DNA from 4 places in the Streptomyces sp. NPDC056296 genome. Region 3 is predicted to be linked to each of the others. Evidence: riboswitches for the same ligand, from Rfam matches in the RefSeq annotation. Region 3 holds a riboswitch; each other region holds the start of a gene.
What was found. Region 3 has a riboswitch for cobalamin ahead of metE (5-methyltetrahydropteroyltriglutamate--homocysteine S-methyltransferase). Riboswitches for the same ligand answer to the same signal wherever they lie in the genome.
Positions count from the first base shown of each region.

Region 1: it holds a riboswitch for cobalamin, as region 3 does, so the genes downstream of both, ACFCZF_RS14665 (ribonucleoside-diphosphate reductase subunit alpha) here and metE (5-methyltetrahydropteroyltriglutamate--homocysteine S-methyltransferase) in region 3, are expected to answer to the same signal.
Region 2: it holds a riboswitch for cobalamin, as region 3 does, so the genes downstream of both, ACFCZF_RS08110 (energy-coupling factor ABC transporter permease) here and metE (5-methyltetrahydropteroyltriglutamate--homocysteine S-methyltransferase) in region 3, are expected to answer to the same signal.
Region 4: it holds a riboswitch for cobalamin, as region 3 does, so the genes downstream of both, ACFCZF_RS32760 (FecCD family ABC transporter permease) here and metE (5-methyltetrahydropteroyltriglutamate--homocysteine S-methyltransferase) in region 3, are expected to answer to the same signal.

Region 1 covers NZ_JBHJRX010000016.1:120,391-125,125, forward strand. Annotated here, with positions in the region: gene ACFCZF_RS14650 (DUF3311 domain-containing protein) at 123-380, shown strand; gene mctP (monocarboxylate uptake permease MctP) at 377-1,987, shown strand; gene ACFCZF_RS14660 (GNAT family N-acetyltransferase) at 2,066-2,572, shown strand; cobalamin riboswitch at 2,630-2,791, shown strand; gene ACFCZF_RS14665 (ribonucleoside-diphosphate reductase subunit alpha) at 2,915-4,735, shown strand, end outside.
Region 2 covers NZ_JBHJRX010000008.1:142,279-147,013, reverse strand. Annotated here, with positions in the region: gene ACFCZF_RS08120 (chloride channel protein) at 1-854, shown strand, start outside; gene ACFCZF_RS08115 (potassium channel family protein) at 944-1,417, shown strand; cobalamin riboswitch at 1,522-1,706, shown strand; gene ACFCZF_RS08110 (energy-coupling factor ABC transporter permease) at 1,736-2,443, shown strand; gene ACFCZF_RS08105 (energy-coupling factor ABC transporter substrate-binding protein) at 2,440-2,778, shown strand; gene cbiQ (cobalt ECF transporter T component CbiQ) at 2,779-3,525, shown strand; gene ACFCZF_RS08095 (ATP-binding cassette domain-containing protein) at 3,546-4,382, shown strand.
Region 3 covers NZ_JBHJRX010000051.1:13,015-17,749, forward strand. Annotated here, with positions in the region: gene metE (5-methyltetrahydropteroyltriglutamate--homocysteine S-methyltransferase) at 1-2,310, opposite strand, end outside; cobalamin riboswitch at 2,475-2,679, opposite strand; gene ACFCZF_RS30925 (SDR family NAD(P)-dependent oxidoreductase) at 2,744-3,565, opposite strand; gene ACFCZF_RS30930 (TetR/AcrR family transcriptional regulator) at 3,682-4,338, shown strand; gene ACFCZF_RS30935 (hypothetical protein) at 4,534-4,689, opposite strand.
Region 4 covers NZ_JBHJRX010000058.1:546-5,280, reverse strand. Annotated here, with positions in the region: gene ACFCZF_RS32770 (endonuclease/exonuclease/phosphatase family protein) at 4-960, opposite strand; gene ACFCZF_RS32765 (carbohydrate-binding module family 20 domain-containing protein) at 1,262-2,983, shown strand; cobalamin riboswitch at 3,068-3,203, shown strand; gene ACFCZF_RS32760 (FecCD family ABC transporter permease) at 3,305-4,408, shown strand; gene ACFCZF_RS32755 (ABC transporter ATP-binding protein) at 4,408-4,735, shown strand, end outside.

The sequences.
Region 1 (4,735 bases), on a different contig from region 3:
GTGTGACCGCGAAGTTGCAGTTCAGGACCGATATACGGACGAGGTCTTCCGCTGTATCGACACCGTCACCTACATTTCGTGCGCACTGCACGAGGTGATCAGCGAGGGGACGGAGCCACCGCATGTCACAAGCCCCAGAAGTGAGCAGAGGGCCGACGGTGACGCCGGTGCGCGTCGTCATCGGCCTCTGCCTTGTCGCACCGTTCGTCGCCATGCTGTGGGTCGGCTCGTACGCGAAGACGGACCCGGCCTTCATAGGCATCCCGTTCTTCTACTGGTACCAGATGGCGTGGGTGATCGTCTCCACCGTGCTCACGGTGATCGCGTACAAGCTGTGGCAGCGTGACCAGCGCGCCCGCCGGGAAGGCGGGGCCAAGTGAACGACGGCGTGAACGGCGTCGCACTCGCCGTCTTCATCTTCTTCTTCGTCCTCGTCACCGCCATGGGCTTCCTGGCCGCCCGCTGGCGCCGGGCCGCGAACGAGCAGAGCCTCGACGAGTGGGGCCTCGGCGGCCGCTCGTTCGGCACCTGGGTCACCTGGTTCCTGCTGGGCGGCGACCTGTACACCGCGTACACCTTCGTGGCCGTACCGGCGGCGATCTACGCGGCGGGCGCGGCCGGCTTCTTCGCGGTGCCGTACACGATCCTGGTCTACCCGCTGATCTTCACCTTCCTGCCGCGGCTGTGGTCGGTCTCCCACAAGCACGGGTACGTGACGACCTCGGACTTCGTACGCGGCCGGTTCGGCTCGAAGGGGCTGTCCCTCGCGGTCGCCGTCACCGGCATCCTCGCCACGATGCCGTACATCGCGCTCCAGCTGGTCGGCATCCAGGCCGTCCTTGACGTGATGGGCGTCGGCGGCGGGAAGGACACCAACTGGTTCATCAAGGACCTGCCGCTGCTGATCGCCTTCGGTGTGCTGGCGGCGTACACCTACTCGTCGGGACTGCGCGCGCCCGCGCTGATCGCGTTCGTGAAGGACACGCTGATCTACATCGTGATCGCGGTGGCGATCATCTACATCCCGATCAAGCTCGGCGGGTTCGACGACATCTTCGCCGCGGCGAACGACAAGTTCAGCGAGTCGGGCAAGGGCGGACTGGTGCCGGACCACGGCGGCCAGTGGACATACGCCACCCTGGCGCTCGGCTCGGCGCTCGCGCTCTTCATGTACCCGCACTCGATCACCGCGACGCTGTCCTCGCGCAGCCGTGAGGTGATCCGCCGCAACACCACGATCCTGCCGCTGTACTCGCTGATGCTGGGCCTGCTCGCGCTGCTGGGCTTCATGGCGATCGCGGCCGGGGTCAAGGTGGAGAACGGGCAGCTGGCGATCCCGCAGCTGTTCGAGAACATGTTCCCGGACTGGTTCGCCGGCGTGGCCTTCGCGGCGATCGGCATCGGCGCCCTGGTCCCGGCGGCGATCATGTCGATCGCGGCCGCGAACCTCTTCACCCGCAACATCTACAAGGACTTCATCAAGCCGGACGCCACCCCGGCCCAGGAGACGAAGGTCTCCAAGCTGACGTCCCTGCTGGTGAAGGTGGGCGCGCTGGTCTTCGTCCTCGGCATGGACAAGACGGTCGCGATCAACTTCCAGCTGCTCGGCGGCATCTGGATCCTGCAGACCTTCCCGGCGCTGGTCGGCGGCCTGTTCACCCGCTGGTTCCACCGCTGGGCGCTGCTCGGCGGCTGGGCGGTCGGCATGATCTACGGCACGGCCGCCGCCTACGGTGTCGCCTCGCCGACGCAGAAGCACTTCGGCGGCTCCTCCGAGGAGATCCCGGGCATCGGCGAGATCGGCTACATCGGCCTCACCGCCTTCGTGCTGAACGTCGTGGTCACCGTGGTCCTGACCTTCGTCATGCGGGCTCTCAAGGCGCCCGACGGCGTCGACGAGACCAAGCCGAGCGACTACACGGCGGACGCGGGCGACCCCGGCGTCGAGGTGGAGCTGCCGCCGGCCACGGCGGGCACCTCGCACTGATCGCCGTCCCTGCTACGCGGCGGGCCGTCGGAGAAATCCGGCGGCCCGTTGTCGTACCCGTCGGGCACACTCGTCGTCATGGACTTCGTGATCCGGCAGGCGGCGGCGGACGAGTACGGCACCGTCGGTGAGATCACCGCGCAGGCCTATCTACAAGACGGCCTCCTGGACTTCGGGGAGAGCGACGCGTACCTCGGCGAACTGAGGAACGTGGCCAAGCGGGCGGCGGCCGCCGAGGTGCTGGTCGCCGCGGCGGACGGCCGGGTGCTCGGCGGCGTGACCTTCGTGCCGTCCGGCGGCCCCATGGCCGACATCGCCCGGCCCGGCGAGGCCGAGATACGGATGCTCGCCGTCGCCCGCGAGGCACGCGGACGCGGGGTGGGCGAGGCCCTCGTACGGACCTGCGTCGACCGGTCCCGGGCCGTCGAGGGCTGCGCGCGCGTCGTGCTGTCCACCCAGCGCACCATGCGCAGCGCCCACCGCCTCTACGAACGGATGGGCTTCGCCCGCACACCCGACCGCGACTGGAACCCGCTGCCGGAGCTCGACGACATCACGCTCCTCACCTATGAACTGACGCTCTGACACCAGCGCCACCCCTCAACGGCCCCTCCGCGACACAACATCTGGGGGTGCTCGCCGAACCCGGCACAAGATGTATGCTCGTGCTCGCTGTCGCCGCAGGGGAATCCGGTGCGAATCCGGAACTGTCCCGCAACGGTGTACTTGTGTGTATCCGCGCGTCTCCGCACGTGTGCACACGCATGTCCAGTCCGAGGACCTGCCGACAGTGCGCCCGTACCGTCCCGGTCCGGGTGCCTGACGTCCGGGCCTCGTGGAGTGGGCCGGTGGACGCGACGCCGCGTGCGCTCGTGAGCTGCCCCTGCCCTCCCCCAGGCCCCGTGCCGAGCGAGGGAGTGCCCCCACGTGACCATCGCGCCAGCCGACCCGGTTTCAGCGACCCCGGCGACGACTTCAGCGGCCCCGGTGACCGAGCGGCCCGACGGGCCCGGTGCCGCGTTGCTGCGGAACCTGACCGAGCTGACCGCCGACCTCCCGGGCGCCGACCCGGGCCGGGTCGCCGCCGCCGCACTGCGCGGCCGGTCCGCCCGTGCGGACGAGTCCGAGCTGCGGGAGCTCGCCACGGAGGCGGCGGCCGGGCTCATCTCGGAGGACCCGGTCTACTCCAGGCTGGCCGCCCGGCTGCTGACCATCGGCATCCGCGCCGAGGCCGCCTCGCAGGGCGTCACCTCGTTCACCGGGTCGGTCGCCACCGGTCACCGCGAGGGCCTGATCGCCGACCGCACCGCCGAGTTCGTACGGCTGCACGCGGACCGCCTGGACGCGCTGATCGACCCGGCCGCCGACGACCGCTTCGGCTACTTCGGCCTGCGCACCGTGTACAGCCGCTACCTGCTCCGGCACCCGATCACCCGCGAGGTCGTCGAGACGCCCCAGCACTTCATGCTGCGGGTGGCCGCCGGACTCGCCGAGGACGACAGCACGCGTTCGGCCGACGAGGTGGCCGCGCTGTACGGGCTGATGAGCAGCCTCGACTACCTGCCCTCCTCCCCCACCCTGTTCAACTCCGGTACCCGGCACGCCCAGATGTCGTCCTGCTACCTCCTGGACTCCCCCAAGGACGAGCTGGACTCCATCTACGACCGCTATCACCAGGTCGCCAACCTCTCCAAGCACGCCGGCGGCATCGGCATCGCCTACTCCCGTGTCCGCGCCCGGGGTTCGCTGATCCGCGGCACCAACGGTCACTCCAACGGCATCGTCCCGTTCCTGAAGACGCTGGACGCCTCGGTCGCCGCCGTGAACCAGGGCGGCCGGCGCAAGGGCGCGGCGGCGGTCTACCTGGAGACCTGGCACGCCGACATCGAGGAGTTCCTGGAGCTGCGGGACAACACCGGTGAGGACGCCCGCCGCACGCACAACCTGAACCTCGCGCACTGGGTGCCGGACGAGTTCATGCGCCGGGTGGACGCCGACGGACCGTGGTCGCTGTTCTCGCCCGCCGACGTGCCCGAGCTGGTCGACCTGTGGGGCGCGGAGTTCGACGCCGCGTACCGCGAGGCCGAGGCCGCGGGGCTGGCCCGCAAGACCCTCCCCGCCCGTGAGCTGTACGGCCGCATGATGCGCACCCTCGCGCAGACCGGCAACGGCTGGATGACCTTCAAGGACACCGCCAACCGCACCGCCAACCAGACCGCGGAGCCCGGTCACGTCGTCCACTCCTCCAACCTCTGCACGGAGATCCTGGAGGTCACGGACGACGGGGAGACGGCGGTCTGCAACCTGGGCTCGGTGAACCTGGGCGCCTTCGTGGACCCGGCTTCCCGGGACATCGACTGGGAGCGCCTGGACGCCACCGTCCGCACCGCCGTCACCTTCCTCGACCGGGTCGTCGACATCAACTTCTACCCGACCGAGCAGGCGGGCCGCTCCAACGCCCGCTGGCGTCCGGTGGGCCTCGGCGCGATGGGCCTCCAGGACGTCTTCTTCCAGCTGGGCCTGCCCTTCGACTCGCCCGAGGCGAAGGCCCTCTCCACCCGCATCGCCGAGCGCATCATGCTCGCCGCGTACGAGACCTCCGCCGACCTCGCCGAGCGCAACGGCCCGCTGCCGGCCTGGGAGAAGACCCGTACCGCCCGGGGGGTGCTGCACCCCGACCACTACGGCGTCGAGCAGGCCTGGCCGGAGCGCTGGGCGGCCCTGCGCGAGCGCATCGCCGCGACCGGC
Region 2 (4,735 bases), on a different contig from region 3:
CCGGCTCCACCGCCGCGATCTCCACCATCCTCGGCGGGCCGGTGGTCGCGGCCGTCCTGCTCATCGAGGGGGCAGGGCTCGGCGGCGCCCAGCTGGTCGCCCTGCTGCTGCCCTGTCTGCTGGCCAGCGCGGCGGGCGCCCTGGTCTTCACCGGATTCGGGGAGTGGACCGGCCTGAAGATCGGCGCGCTGGCCCTGCACGACGTGCCGCCGGGCGCCAACCCGGACGCGGGCGACTTTTTGTGGGGCGTGCCGACGGCGGCGCTGATCGCGGTGCTGATCACGCTGGCCCGCGAGCTGGGCCACCGGACCGTCTCCTGGACGCGGCACCGCACGGCCCTGCGCACCGTCGCCTGCGCCACGGCGGTCGGCGTCTGCCTCACCGCGTACGCCCTGATCACCGGCCGTTCCCCGGCGGAGGCGGCGCTGTCCGGTCAGGCGACCCTCGCCCAGCTCGCCGCGCACCCGCACGCCTGGTCGGTGGGCGCGCTGGTCGCGCTCGTCGCCTGCAAGGGGCTGGCCTGGGGCATCGCGCTGGGCAGTCTGCGCGGCGGCCCGATCTTCCCGGCCGTACTGCTGGGCACGGCGACGGCCATGGCCTGCTCCGGCCTGCCCGGCTTCGGCGCGACCCCGGCCCTCGCCCTCGGCATCTCCGCCGCGGCGGCCGCGGTGACCGGGCTGCCGCTGGCCAGCGCGGTGCTGGCGGTGCTGCTGGTGGGCGGGGACGCGTACGACCAGATGCCGCTGATCGTCACCGCGTCGGTGGTCGCCTTCGTCGTCACCCAGCTGGTACGCCGGACAGAACCGGGCGCGGGAGCGGAACCGCCGAAGGCGGCGCCGGAGACGGCACGGTGACGGAGCGCCGGGCCACCACCGCGCGGACGGACGGCGCCCGATGGCGTACCGCCTGGCGCACGGCCCGGCCCTGGCTCGCGCGGGCCGGCATCGTGGTGGGCACGGTCGTGGCCTACTTCCTCCTCCCCCTCGACCATCTCGGCCCCGGGCGTCCGGTACTGAGCTGGCTGCTGTTCGCCCTGTTGCTGACCTTCGTGGCCGTGCTGCTGCTCCGCCAGATCCGCCACGTCCTCATCGACCGCCCGGAGACCCGGCCCGGTGTGGTCATCCCCCTGCTGATCATCCTGTCCGTGCACGTCTTCTCGGCCACCTACTACGCCCTCGCCAAGCAGCCGGGCGAGTTCACGGGCCTGCGCACCCGCGTCGACGCGCTGTACTTCACCGTGGTGACACTCGCCACCGTCGGCTACGGGGACATCACCCCGCGGGGCCAGGCCGCGCGGGTCGTGACCGTTCTGCAGATCGCCTACAGCTTCGTGTTCCTCACCGCCGCCGCGACCGCGCTGAGCACACGGGCACGCGCCATGGTGGTCCGGCGCACCGAGCGGGACCGGCCCGACTGACGGCGGCCGAAGGCGCGGCGCCGGCGGCTGTTTCCGCAGCCCCGGGGCCTGTTCGCCGGACCGGCCGGACCGGAGGCCCGCTTGTCACCACCCCTGTGGGAGCACTACTGTCGCCACGCCTTGGTGAACGGGAAATCCGGTGTGATGCCGGTGCGGCCCTCGCCACTGTGAATCGGGAAGTCCGGCTCCGGCCCCAACAGGCAGCCACTGGGTTCTAGGACCCGGGAAGGCGGAGCACGGGCGGTGGTACCCGTAAGCCAGGAGACCGGCCAAGGCGCGTCGTCCATCCACGAGGTGCTGGAGAGGGTCTGCTGAGCCATGCACATAGCCGAGGGCTTTCTGCCACCGGCGCACGCGATCGCCTGGGGTGTCGCGTCCGCGCCGTTCGTCGTCCACGGAGTACGGTCACTCACCCGTGAGGTCAGGGAGCACCCGGAGAGCACCTTGCTCCTCGGTGCCTCCGGAGCCTTCACGTTCGTTCTGTCTGCCCTGAAACTGCCGTCCGTCACCGGCAGTTGCTCACACCCGACCGGCACCGGTCTGGGTGCCATTCTCTTCCGTCCGCCGATCATGGCGGTGCTGGGCACCATCACCCTGCTCTTCCAGGCGCTGCTGCTGGCGCACGGCGGGCTTACCACGCTCGGCGCCAACGTCTTCTCGATGGCGATCGTGGGCCCGTGGGCCGGCTACGCCGTCTACCGGCTGCTGCGCCGCTACGACGTGCCGCTGATGGTCGCGGTGTTCTTCGGGGCGTTCGTCGCCGACCTGTCGACCTACTGCGTCACCAGCGTGCAGCTGGCGCTGGCGTTCCCGGACCCGAGCAGCGGGTTCCTGGGCGCGCTCGGCAAGTTCGGGTCCATCTTCGCCGTCACGCAGATCCCGCTCGCGGTGAGCGAGGGCCTGCTCACGGTCATCGTGATGCGGCTGCTGGTGCAGTCCAGCAAGGGCGAACTGACCCGGCTGGGCGTGCTGTTGACCAAGGCCGGCAAGACCAGCACCGACGAGCCGGAGGCGGTGGCCCGATGAGCCGCAACGCGAAGATCAACGCCCTGCTGCTGCTCGCCGTGGCCGCGCTCGCGGTGCTGCCGCTGGTCCTGGGTCTCGGCGACCACAAGGAGGAGCCGTTCGCCGGTGCCGACGCCGAGGCGGAGACGGCGATCACGGAGATCGAGCCGGACTACGAGCCGTGGTTCTCACCGCTGTACGAGCCGCCGTCCGGGGAGATCGAGTCGGCGCTGTTCGCCGTGCAGGCCGCGATCGGCGCGGGCGTGCTGGCCTACTACTTCGGGCTGCGTCGGGGCCGGCGGCAGGGCGAGGAGCGGGCTGCCGCGGCGCCGCGGGGCGTCCCCGAAGGGGACTGAGTGCTGCCGATCGACGCGGCGGCGCACAGCAGTCGCTGGCGCCGCCGCCATCCCGTGGACAAGGCCGTGCTCGGGCTGGGGCTGACCGTGCTCGCGATCTCGCTGCCGCCCTGGCCGGGCGCGGCGCTGGTGCTGGTGACGGCGCTCGCCGTGCTGCTCGGCCCGGCGGGTGTGCCCGGGCGCCGGCTGTGGCGGGCGTACCGCGTGCCGCTGGGCTTCTGCGTGACCGGGGCGCTGCCGCTGCTGGTGCAGGTCGGGGGCCCGGACGGGTTCCTGACGGCGGCGGACGGCGGGCCGGTGCGCGCCGGTGAGCTGCTGCTGCGCACCTCGGCGGCCTCCCTCGGGGTGCTGCTCTTCGCGTTCACCACACCGATGTCCGACCTGCTGCCCCGTCTGGTGCGGGCCGGCGTGCCCGCGCCGGTGGTCGACGTGGCGCTGGTGACGTACCGCATGAGCTTCCTGCTGCTGGACTCCGTGCGCCGGGTGCGGGAGGCGCAGGCCGCGCGGCTGGGCCACACCACCCGGGCCGCCGCCTGGCGTTCGCTCGGCGGGCTCGGCGCCACGGCGTTCGTGCGGGCCTTCGACCGGGCGGCGCGGCTCCAGTCGGGGCTCGCCGGGCGCGGCTACGACGGCACCCTGCGCGTCCTGGTGCCCGAGGCCCGCGTCTCCGTGCCCTTCACGGCGGCGAGCGTCGCGCTGCTGGCGGCGCTGGCCGCCCTCACCCTCGTACTGGAGAGGCCGCTGTAGTGAGCGAGACGATCGAGAGGATGGAGTCGGCCGCGTCGTCCCTGGTCGCCCTGCGGGGCGTGTCCTTCGCGTACGAGGAGGGCCCGGACGTGCTCGCCGGCCTGGACTTCGCGGTGCGCGAGGGGCGTGCGCTCGCGCTGCTGGGCCGCAACGGCAGCGGCAAGACCACGCTGATGCGGCTGCTCAGCGGCGGACTGAGGCCGCGCGCGGGGACGTTGACGGTCGACGGGGAGCCGGTGACGTACGGCCGCAAGGGACTGACCCGGCTGCGGACCACGGTGCAGCTGGTGGTGCAGGACCCGGACGACCAGCTGTTCGCGGCGTCGGTGGCACAGGACGTGTCCTTCGGGCCGCTGAACCTGGGCCTGTCCGACGCGGAGGTCCGCTCCCGGGTCGAGGAGTCGCTCACCGCGCTGGACATCGCCGCACTCGCCGACCGGCCCACCCACCTGCTGTCCTACGGGCAGCGCAAGCGGACCGCGATCGCCGGGGCCGTCGCGATGCGGCCCCGGGTGCTGATCCTCGACGAGCCGACCGCCGGGCTCGACCCGGACGGCCAGGAGCGGCTGCTCGCCACCCTGGACCGGCTCCGCGCGGGCGGCACCACCGTGGTGATGGCCACCCACGACGTCGACCTCGCCCTGCGCTGGTCCGACGACGCCGCCCTGCTCACCCCGGCCGGCGTGCACACCGGCCCGACGGCCGCGACGCTGGCCCGCGCCGAGCTGTTGCGGCAGGCCGGGCTGCGTCTGCCGTGGGGCGTCGCGGCGGCCCGGCTGCTGCGCGCGCAGGGCCTGTTGACGGACTCGGCGGCGGGCCCCCGTACGGCGGAGGAACTGGCCGCCCTGACCGACTGACGGAGTTGCCGGGCGGGGCGACTCGCCCACTACGACACGCTCATCGCCCTCGCCCAGCCCTCGTCCAGCCCTCGCCCTCGCTTTCGCCCTCCACCGTAGCCTTGAACCGGAGGGGGTGAGCGCGGTCCTCGGACCCGAGGGGGTGAGCGCGACCCTCGGACCGGTACGGGTGAGCGCAAGCCTCGGACCCGAGAGGGTGAGCGCGACCCTCGGACCGGTAGGAGTGAGCGCAAGCCACGGACCCGAGAGGGTGAGCGCGACCCTCGGACCGGTAGGAGTGAGCGCAAGCCTCGGACCCGAGAGGGTGAGCGCGCCCCTCGGACCGGTAGGAGTGAGCGCAAGCCACGGACCCG
Region 3 (4,735 bases):
GGGCAACTCGCCGCGGACCGTGCGGGCGGCGGCGACCAGGTTCTCCAGAGAGGCACGGGTCTCGGGCCGGCCGCGGGTCTTCAGGCCGCAGTCGGGGTTGACCCACAGCCGCTCGGCGGGGATGGCCTTCAGCCCGGTGCGCAGCAGGTCGGCCATCTCGTCCGCGCCGGGCACGCGCGGGGAGTGGATGTCCCAGACGCCGGGGCCCGCCTCGCGCGGGTAGCCGTGGGTGGCGAGTTCGCGGGCGACCTGCATGTGGGAGCGCGCCGCCTCCAGGCTGATGACGTCGGCGTCGAGGTCGTCGATGGCCTGGACGACGTCACCGAACTCGGCGTAGCACATGTGGGTGTGGATCTGGGTGTCCGGGCGTACGCCGCTCGTGCTGAGCCGGAAGGCCTCGGTGGCCCACGCCAGGTAGGCCGGGCGGTCGGCTCCGCGCAGCGGGAGGGTCTCGCGCAGCGCGGGCTCGTCCACCTGGATGACCGAACCGCCGGCCGCCTCCAGGTCGTTCACCTCGTCGCGCAGGGCGAGGGCGACCTGGCGGGCGGTGTCGCCGAGGGGCTGGTCGTCGCGGACGAAGGACCAGGCGAGCATGGTGACCGGCCCGGTGAGCATGCCCTTGACGGGGCGAGAGGTGAGCGACTGGGCGTACGTCGTCCAGCGCACCGTCATCGGTTCGGGCCGGGAGACGTCACCGGCAAGGATCGGTGGGCGGACGTAACGGGTGCCGTAGGACTGCACCCAGCCGTGCTGTGTGGCCAGGTACCCCGTCAGCTGTTCGGCGAAGTACTGCACCATGTCGTTGCGTTCGGCCTCGCCGTGCACGAGGACGTCGAGGCCGGTCTTCTCCTGGAAGGCGATGACCTCCTGGATCTCGGCCTTGATGCGCTCCTCGTAGCCTGCCGTGCCGATGCGGCCCGCGCGCAGGTCGGCGCGGGCGGTACGCACTTCGCCGGTCTGCGGGAACGAGCCGATGGTGGTGGTCGGCAGGAGCGGCAGGCCGAGGGCGGCGCGCTGGGCGGTGGCCCGCTCGGGGTAGGGCTGGGGGCGCCGGGTGTCGGTGTCCGTGACGGCGGAGGCGCGAGCGCGGACGGCGGGGTCGTGGGTGATGGGGGAGTTCACCCGGGCGGCGAGGTCGGCCCGGTTCGCGGCCAGTCGGGCGGTGATCGTGTCGGTGCCGAGGGTCAGGCCCTCGGCGAGGGTGACGATCTCGCCCGCCTTCTGGCGGGCGAAGGCGAGCCAGCGCAGGATCTGGGGGTCGGTGTCCCGTTCGGCGGCCGTGTCGAGGGGGACGTGGAGGAGGGAGCAGGAGGCGGCCACGTCGACCCGGTCGGCCAGGCCGAGCAGGGTGGCGAGGGTGGCGAGGGACTGCTCCAGGTCGTTGATCCAGACGTTGCGGCCGTCGACGACACCGGCGACCAGGCGCTTGCCGGGCAGCCCGCCCACGGCCGCGAGGGCGTCGAGGTTGGCGGCCGCGGCGTCCGTGAAGTCCAGGGCGAGTCCGTCGACGGGGGCGTTGGCCAGGACGGGCAGGGCTTCGCCGAGGCGGTCGAAGTAGGAGGCGATCAGGAGCCTCGGCCGGTCGTCGAGGGCGCCGAGGTCGCGGTAGGCGCGGGCGGCGGCGTTCAGTTCGGCCGGGGCGCGGTCCTCGACCAGGGCGGGCTCGTCGAGCTGCACCCACTCGGCGCCGGCCGCGCGCAGGTCGGCGAGGACTTCGGCGTACACGGGCAGCAGCCGGTCCAGCAGGGTGAGCGGCTCGAAGTCCGCGGGCGCGTCCGGGGCGGGCTTGGCGAGCAGCAGGTAGGTGACCGGCCCGACCAGTACCGGGCGGGCGCTCAACCCGAGCCCGAGGGCCTCCTTCAGCTCGGCCACCTGCTTGGCCGAGTCGGCGGTGAACACCGAGTCCGGGCCCAGTTCGGGCACCAGGTAGTGGTAGTTGGTGTCGAACCACTTGGTCATCTCCAGCGGCGCGACGTCCTGGGTGCCGCGGGCCATGGCGAAGTAGCCGTCCAGCGCGTCGGCGGCGACGGCGTCGCGGTGGCGGGCGGGGACCGCGCCGACCATGACGGTGGTGTCGAGGACGTGGTCGTAGTACGAGAAGTCGCCGGTCGGGACCTCGCCGATGCCGGCCTCGGCGAGCTGCCGCCAGTTGGCGGCGCGCAGTTCGGCGGCGGCCAAGTGGAGGGCTTCGGCGGTGACGCGGCCCTTCCAGTAGCCCTCGATCGCCTTCTTCAGTTCCCGGTTCGGGCCCTGGCGGGGATAGCCGTACACGGTGGCCCGTGCTGCCGCGGCCGCGGACTTGCTGGTCACGGAGATCTCCTTCGCGAGATGAATCCCTGAGATCCCGGGGACGGGACGAGAGCGCGAAGGGGTGACGACCGGGCGGGATCGACGTCGCGCGGCACAGCGCGGTCGTCCGCCTGGTATGTACGCCGACCCGCCCACGAGGTCACCGGGATGTCCGCGCACGAGTCGTCCGTACGCGGGCAACGGGCAGGTCTTCGGACTCACGGGCACGTCTCAGTCGTACGAGACATCTACTGGCCGTCGCTTCCCAGACCCTGTTCACCGGGTCCAGTGCTGATGACGGCGGTCGTTCCCGCTCACCGCTGCGGGGCAGTCCCGGATTCCCACCGGGTTCCCTCTTACGACGCTCCCGCCAGGGCCCCCAAGCCTTTTGGGCCGTGGGGGAGGACGGGGCGAACCAGCTGCGCTCGCCAGCCTACCGTGGCGTGCGGACCGGTCAGCCAGGGGCGGTTCGGCTGAGGTGCTCCCAGGACCGGTACAGATCCGCCTGGGCCCGGCCCATCTCCAGTACGTGATCGAAGGACTGGCTGCCGACTATGAGCCGTCGGGGCGGGTCCGGCAGCGCGGCCAGCTCCATGATGACCGGGGCGGCGGTCTCCGGGCCCGGGGCGACGGCGTCGCCCCACATCGCCTCCATCTCGGTGCGCAGGGGCTGATACCGCGCCAGGGGTTCGGTGTTCGTGGTGCCCGCGGTGAACAGGCCGGTCTCGTAGCCGCCCATCTGCACGATGGTGACCTTGACGCCGAACCCCTCGACCTCCATCGCGAGCGCCTCGCTGACCGAGTCCAGTGCGGCCTTGCCCGCGCCGTAGAAGCCGACGGTGGCCATGCCGCCGCCGCTGCCCATCGAGGTGACCTGGAGGAGCCGGCCCCCGCCCTGGGCGCGCAGGTGAGGAAGGGCCGCCTGGGCCACCCACACGGCGCCGAAGAAGTTCACGTCCATGTGCGCCCGGATCTGCTCCTCCGTGGCTTCCTCCACCATGCCGTAGAGCATCGCGCCGGCGTTGTTGACGACGACGTCCAGCCTGCCGAAGGCGCCTGCCGCGCGCTCAACGCCGTCGAACACGCCCTGGCGGTCGGTGACATCCAGCGAAAGAGGAACCAGGTGGTCGGGGTACTTCTCGGTCAGTTCCTCCAGGGGACCGACGTTGCGGGCGGCGGCGACCACCCGGTCGCCGCCCGCCAGCGCGGCCTCGGTGAAAGCCCTGCCCAGGCCGCGGGAGGCTCCGGTGATGAGCCAGACTCTTGCACGCGTCACACTGCCTCACTCTCAGTAAACGAAACGGCTCGTCTCGGTTCGTTCAGAGCTTAGAGGATCCCTCTCGGCTTTTCAATACGGTCCGTCTCGTTTCTCTTGGCGCCTAGACTGGGCGCATGTCCAACGAGAAGGGGCCGGACCACTCCCGGCGCAAGGAACGGTCCCGGCAGGCGATCCTCGCGGCGACCCGCGCCCTGGTCGTGGAGGAGGCGTACGAGAAGGTCACCGTCGAGGCCATCGCCACCCGGGCCGGCGTCGGCAAGCAGACGATCTACCGGCGGTGGCCGTCGAAGAGCGCGGTCGTCTTCGCCGCCCTCCTGGATCTGAGTGCGGACGCGGACGGGCAGTCGGTCGCGCTGCCGGACACGGGTGACGTCGAGGCGGACCTCAAGCTCGTCCTGCGTGCCACGGCACAGGAGTTCGCCGACCCGTCCTTCGACAGGCTGATCCGGGCCCTCAACACCGAGATCTCCAACGATGCCGCGCTGGCGGCCGAGTACCACGAGAAGCTGGCCCGGCCGCTGGACGAGGCGAAGAAGGCACGCTTGCGCAGCGCCCAGGAAGCCGGCCAGCTCGCTGCCGACGCCGACCTCGACCTGGCCCTCGAAGTGCTCTACGCCCCCCTCTTCCAGCGGTGGCTGCACCGCAGCGGCCCGCTGACCGCCGCCTACGCCGACTCACTCGTCGACGCGACCCTCAGGGCTTTCGGCCCGCCCGCCGGTGGCCCCCGCCGTTCAAGGCCGGATGCCGTGTCCTCGCCGAGGGTGGCGTAGGGGGAACACAGGCGCCCGGTGAAGTCTGGGCGAGCGGGAAGCTGGAGCAGCTTACGGCGAGGGCCGCGGCGCCGACCCGAACTGCACCGAGGTCCACAAGTGGCCGACGGCCCGGCCCGGCACCACAAGGGCGCCCCGCCGGCCGGCGAGGCGCCCTCCACCGCAGGGCAGAGCGTTCGTCAGTCGGCACCTGGGTCAGAAGTAGTGCTTTCGTCCGCCGACGGCACGCCCTGTGGCGCCGAGAATCCACAGAACCGCGCCGACGACTATCAAGATCCCGCCTATCGTCGTCAGTAGGGAGATTCCTACCAGTATTCCGATGATGAGGAGGATGAGGCCGATGACAATCATTGTGATTCCATTCTCTCGAGTCTTCTCGACACGTGAGCGCGTATTT
Region 4 (4,735 bases), on a different contig from region 3:
CTTTCAGTCCACCCTGACCCGGGCGACGACCGGAAGGTGATCGCTTCCGGTGGCGGGGAGGGTGCGGATGTGGCCGACGGTCGCGGAGCGGGCCATGACCTGGTCGATCCGGGCCACCGGGAAGGTGGCGGGGAAGCTGAGCGCGAGGCCCCGCTCGGCCACGTTCAGGTGCGTCGTCAGCGGATCCAGCGCGCGGTCGTCGACCGTGCCGTTGAGGTCGCCCAGCAGGACGATCCGGCTCAGTCGCTCGGCCGCGACGGCGTCGCCCAGCAGGCCGGCGCTCTCGTCCCGCCAGGACGACGCGAGGCCGCTCGCCCGGACGCGGACCGAGGGCAGGTGCGCGACGTACACGGCGATCTCACCGTGCGGCGTGTGCACCGAGGACCGCAGTCCGCGGTTCCACTCCTCCGTGATGCCCCGGGGCTTGATGTCGAGCGGCCGGGCACCGGTGAGCGGATGCCTCGACCAGAGTCCGACCGTGCCCTGAACCGTCCGGTACGGGTACTCCGCGGCGAGAGTCTTCTCGTACACGTCCAGTGCCGGCGGCACCAGCTCCTGGAGCGCGATGAGGTCGGGCCCGGCATCGGCCAGTGCACGGGCCGTGCCCGCGGGGTCGGTGTTCTCGTCGCTGACGTTGTGCTGCACCACGACCAGGTCGGCGGCGCCGGGCTCCGGCGCGGGCAGGAGCAGTCCGCCGAAGAGGTACGTCCAGGCAGCCAGCGGCAGGAGCAGCGCCACCAGCGCGACGGCCGAGCGGCGCAGCAGCGCGAGGAGGAGCAGCACCACGATCACCAGGCCGAGCCACGGCAGGAACGATTCCAGCAGACTGCCCAGCCCGCCCACCGCATTGGGGACCACCCCGTGGAGCACCAGCAGGGCGGCCGTCAGCACCGCCGCCCCGGCGAGCACTCGCCCCCGCGCCCACACCGACCTGCCCCGCGTTTCCGTTCGTTCGACCATCGTTCCCGTCCACTCGTCCTTGCTCGTCAGGACGCCGCACCAGGTGGATCGGGTTCCGGTGCGGGGAGGCGCGAACGTTCCCGTGCTGCAAGAAGAACCGGAAAGTTGCAGAAATGACGCCACGTCACGTCCCGGCAGTCGGCCTCGTTCAAAGCCTTGACCGGTACAGAACAGTGCCCTTACGGTCACGACCGCAACACCTTGCAGTCATCTTGCAGAAATGTATTGCAAGGGTGCGCCGACTCCCCAGTCAGCCATCGATCGGCATCCAGGACACCCGCATCCTCACACGGGAGACTCCATGCACAGGAGCATCAGCAGAGCGCGAAGAAACACCGCCGCAGCACTTGCACTCACCGCCGGCGTGGCCGGCAGCCTCCTCACCACCGCGGTACCGGCGCAGGCTTCCCCGCCCGGCGACAAGGACGTCACCGCGGTGATGTTCGAATGGAAGTTCAGTTCGGTCGCCAAGGCGTGCACCGACACCCTCGGCCCGGCCGGCTACGGCTTCGTCCAGGTCTCCCCGCCTCAGGAGCACATCCAGGGCGGGCAGTGGTGGACCTCCTACCAGCCGGTCAGCTACAAGATCGCGGGCCGCCTCGGTGACCGCGGACAGTTCAAGAGCATGGTCGACACGTGTCACGCGGCGGGTGTGAAGGTCGTCGCCGACTCGGTCATCAACCATATGTCGGCCGGGAACGGCACCGGAACCGGCGGCTCGTCGTACACCAAGTACAACTATCCGGGCATCTACTCGGCGCCCGACTTCGACAACTGCACCTCGCAGATCAACGACTACCGCAACCGCTTCAACGTCCAGGAGTGCGAGCTGGTCGGGCTCGCGGACCTGGACACCGGCGAGGACTACGTCCGGGGCAGGATCGCCGGCTACCTCAACGACCTGCTGTCACTCGGCGTCGACGGCTTCCGGATCGACGCGGCCAAGCACATGGCCGCCGGAGACCTGGCCGACATCAAGTCCCGCCTCAGCAACCCGAACGTGTACTGGAAGCACGAGGCCATCCACGGTGCCGGCGAGGCCGTCTCCCCGACCGAGTACCTCGGCAGCGGCGACGTCCAGGAATTCCGCTACGGACGCGACCTCAAGCGCGTCTTCAACGGCGAGAACCTCGCGTACCTGAAGAACTTCGGCGAAGCCTGGGGCCACATGCCCTCGGACAAGTCCAACGTCTTCGTCGCCAACCACGACACCGAACGCAACGGCGAGACCCTCAGCTACAAGGACGGCGCCAACTACACCCTGGCCAACGTCTTCATGCTGGCCTGGCCGTACGGCAACCCCGACGTCCACTCCGGCTACGAGTTCTCCGACCGCGACGCGGGCCCGCCGAGCGGCGGCCAGGTGAACGCCTGCTACAGCGACGGCTGGAAGTGCCAGCACGCCTGGCGCGAGATCTCCTCCATGGTCGGCTTCCGCAACGCCGCCCGCGGCCAGTCGGTGACCGACTGGTGGGACAACGGCGGCGACCGGATCGCCTTCGGGCGCGGCTCCAAGGCGTACGTCGCCATCAACCACGAGGGCTCCTCGCTGACCCGTACGTTCCAGACGTCGCTGCCCGCCGGCGACTACTGCGACGTTCAGTCCGGCAAGGGTGTCACCGTCGACGGATCCGGCCGGTTCACCGCCACCCTCGGCGCCCACACGGCCGCGGCCCTGCACGTCAACGCCCGGAACTGCGACGGTGGCACCGCTCCCGACCCCGACCCGGTGACCTCCGGCGTGTCCTTCGCCGTCAACGCCTCCACCAACCCGGGCCAGAACATCTACGTGACCGGCAACAGGCCGGAACTGGGCAACTGGAACCCGGGCAGCGCCCTCAAGCTCGACCCGGCCGCCTATCCGGTGTGGAAACTGGACGTGGAGCTCCCCGAGGGCACGTCCTTCGAGTACAAGTACATCCGCAAGGACGAGGCAGGGAACGTGACCTGGGAAAGCGGCGCCAACCGCACCGCGACCGTCACCTCCACCAAAACCACACTCAACGACACCTGGCGCGGCTGACCCCGCCTGCCTCCTGTGGCCGTCCCCGCCTCTGTCGACGGGGACGGCCACAGCCGCCTGTGCCTTCCCCGTGGAGAGCGGGCGTGGGACAGGCGCTAAGCTGCAAGCGCCTCGCGGGGGAAGTCCGGTCGAAGTCCGGCGCTGACCCGCAACGGTAGGCGGAGCCCTCGAACAGGGTGGTTCCGTAAGCCCGATTACCCGCGGTGGTGAAGCTCCTGTCAATCGCCGTGGACTGCGAGAGGTGCTGCGCACGGCGCCCAGCGCCCGGGCCCGCTCCTTCGAACACGCAGGTGCACGGCCCGAGGCGAAAGCGATCCGCCTGTGGCCACGCTCCGCGACCGTAAACCCGTCGTACCGCACCAACGTACGAGCGGCGGACCCCCACCACCTCAGCGTGTCTCGCTGCCCCTGCTCGTGACGGCCCTGTGCGTCGCGCTCCCCGTCTCCCTGGCCTGCGGGGCGGGCATCGGGGCGTCGGGGCTCTCGTGGAGCGAGGCGCTGCACTACCTCTGGGCGGGGCTGACCGGCGGGGCCATCGCACCGGACGAGGTCTCCTCCTACACCATCGTGTGGGAACTCCGCTTCCCCCGCGCCGTGCTCGCGGCCGTCGTCGGTGCCGGTCTGGCATCCGTCGGCGTCGCCGTACAGGCCATGGTCCGCAACGCGCTCGCGGACCCGTTCGTACTCGGCATCTCCTCCGGCGCCGCCGTCGGAGCCAACGCCGTGCTCATCTTCGGCGCCTTCGGCGCTCTCGGTATCTGGGCGCTGTCCACGGCGGCGTTCGTCTCCGCGCTCGCCGCCATGACGCTGGTGTACGCGATCGCCCGGACCCCGAGGGGGCTGACGCCGCTCCGGCTGGTGCTGACCGGTACCGCGTTGTACTACGGGTTCTCGGCCGTGACCACGTTCATGGTGTTCGCCGCCGAACACGGTGAAGCGGCCCGGTCCGCGGTGATGTGGCTGCTCGGCAGTCTGGGCGGCGCGAGCTGGTCCTCCGTACCGATCGCCGCGGGCGCGGTACTCGGCGGCCTCGTCCACCTCGGCTGGTCGGCCCGGCGCCTGAACGCCCTCGCCATGGGCGACGAGACCGCTGCCGCGCTGGGCGTGGACCCCGGGCGGCTGCGCAAGGAACTGTTCCTCACCGCAGCCGCCGTCACCGGGGCCGTGGTCGCGGTCAGCGGGGCGATCGGCTTCGTGGGCCTGATGGTTCCGCACGCCGCCCGGATGCTGGTCGGGGCGGACCACCGCAGGCTGCTGGCCGTGGCCCCGCTGGCCGGCGCCGTGCTGCTGATCTGGGTGGACATCCTGTCGCGCGTGGTGCTCGCCCCGGCCGAGCTGCCGCTGGGCGTACTGACCGCCGCCATCGGCGTGCCCTGCTTCGTCCTGCTCATGCGCCGCCGCACCTACACCTTCGGAGGCGTGTGATGCAGATCGACATCGACACCGTCACAGTGGAGATCTCCGGGGCGCGCGTGCTGGAGGACGTCTCACTGCGGGCGGGCAGTGGACAGGTCGTGGGGCTCGTCGGGCCCAACGGCAGCGGCAAGTCGACCCTGTTGCGATGCGTCTACCGGGCCCTGCGTCCCACGGCGGGTGCGGTACGTCTCGGCGGTGACGACCTGGTGGCCATGAGCGCGCGCGAAAGCGCGCGCCGGCTCGCCGCCCTTCCGCAGGAAGTGGTCGCGGAGTTCGACTTCACGGTGGCCGAGGTCGTGGCCATGGGCAGACTGCCGCACCAGGGGGCGGTGGCCC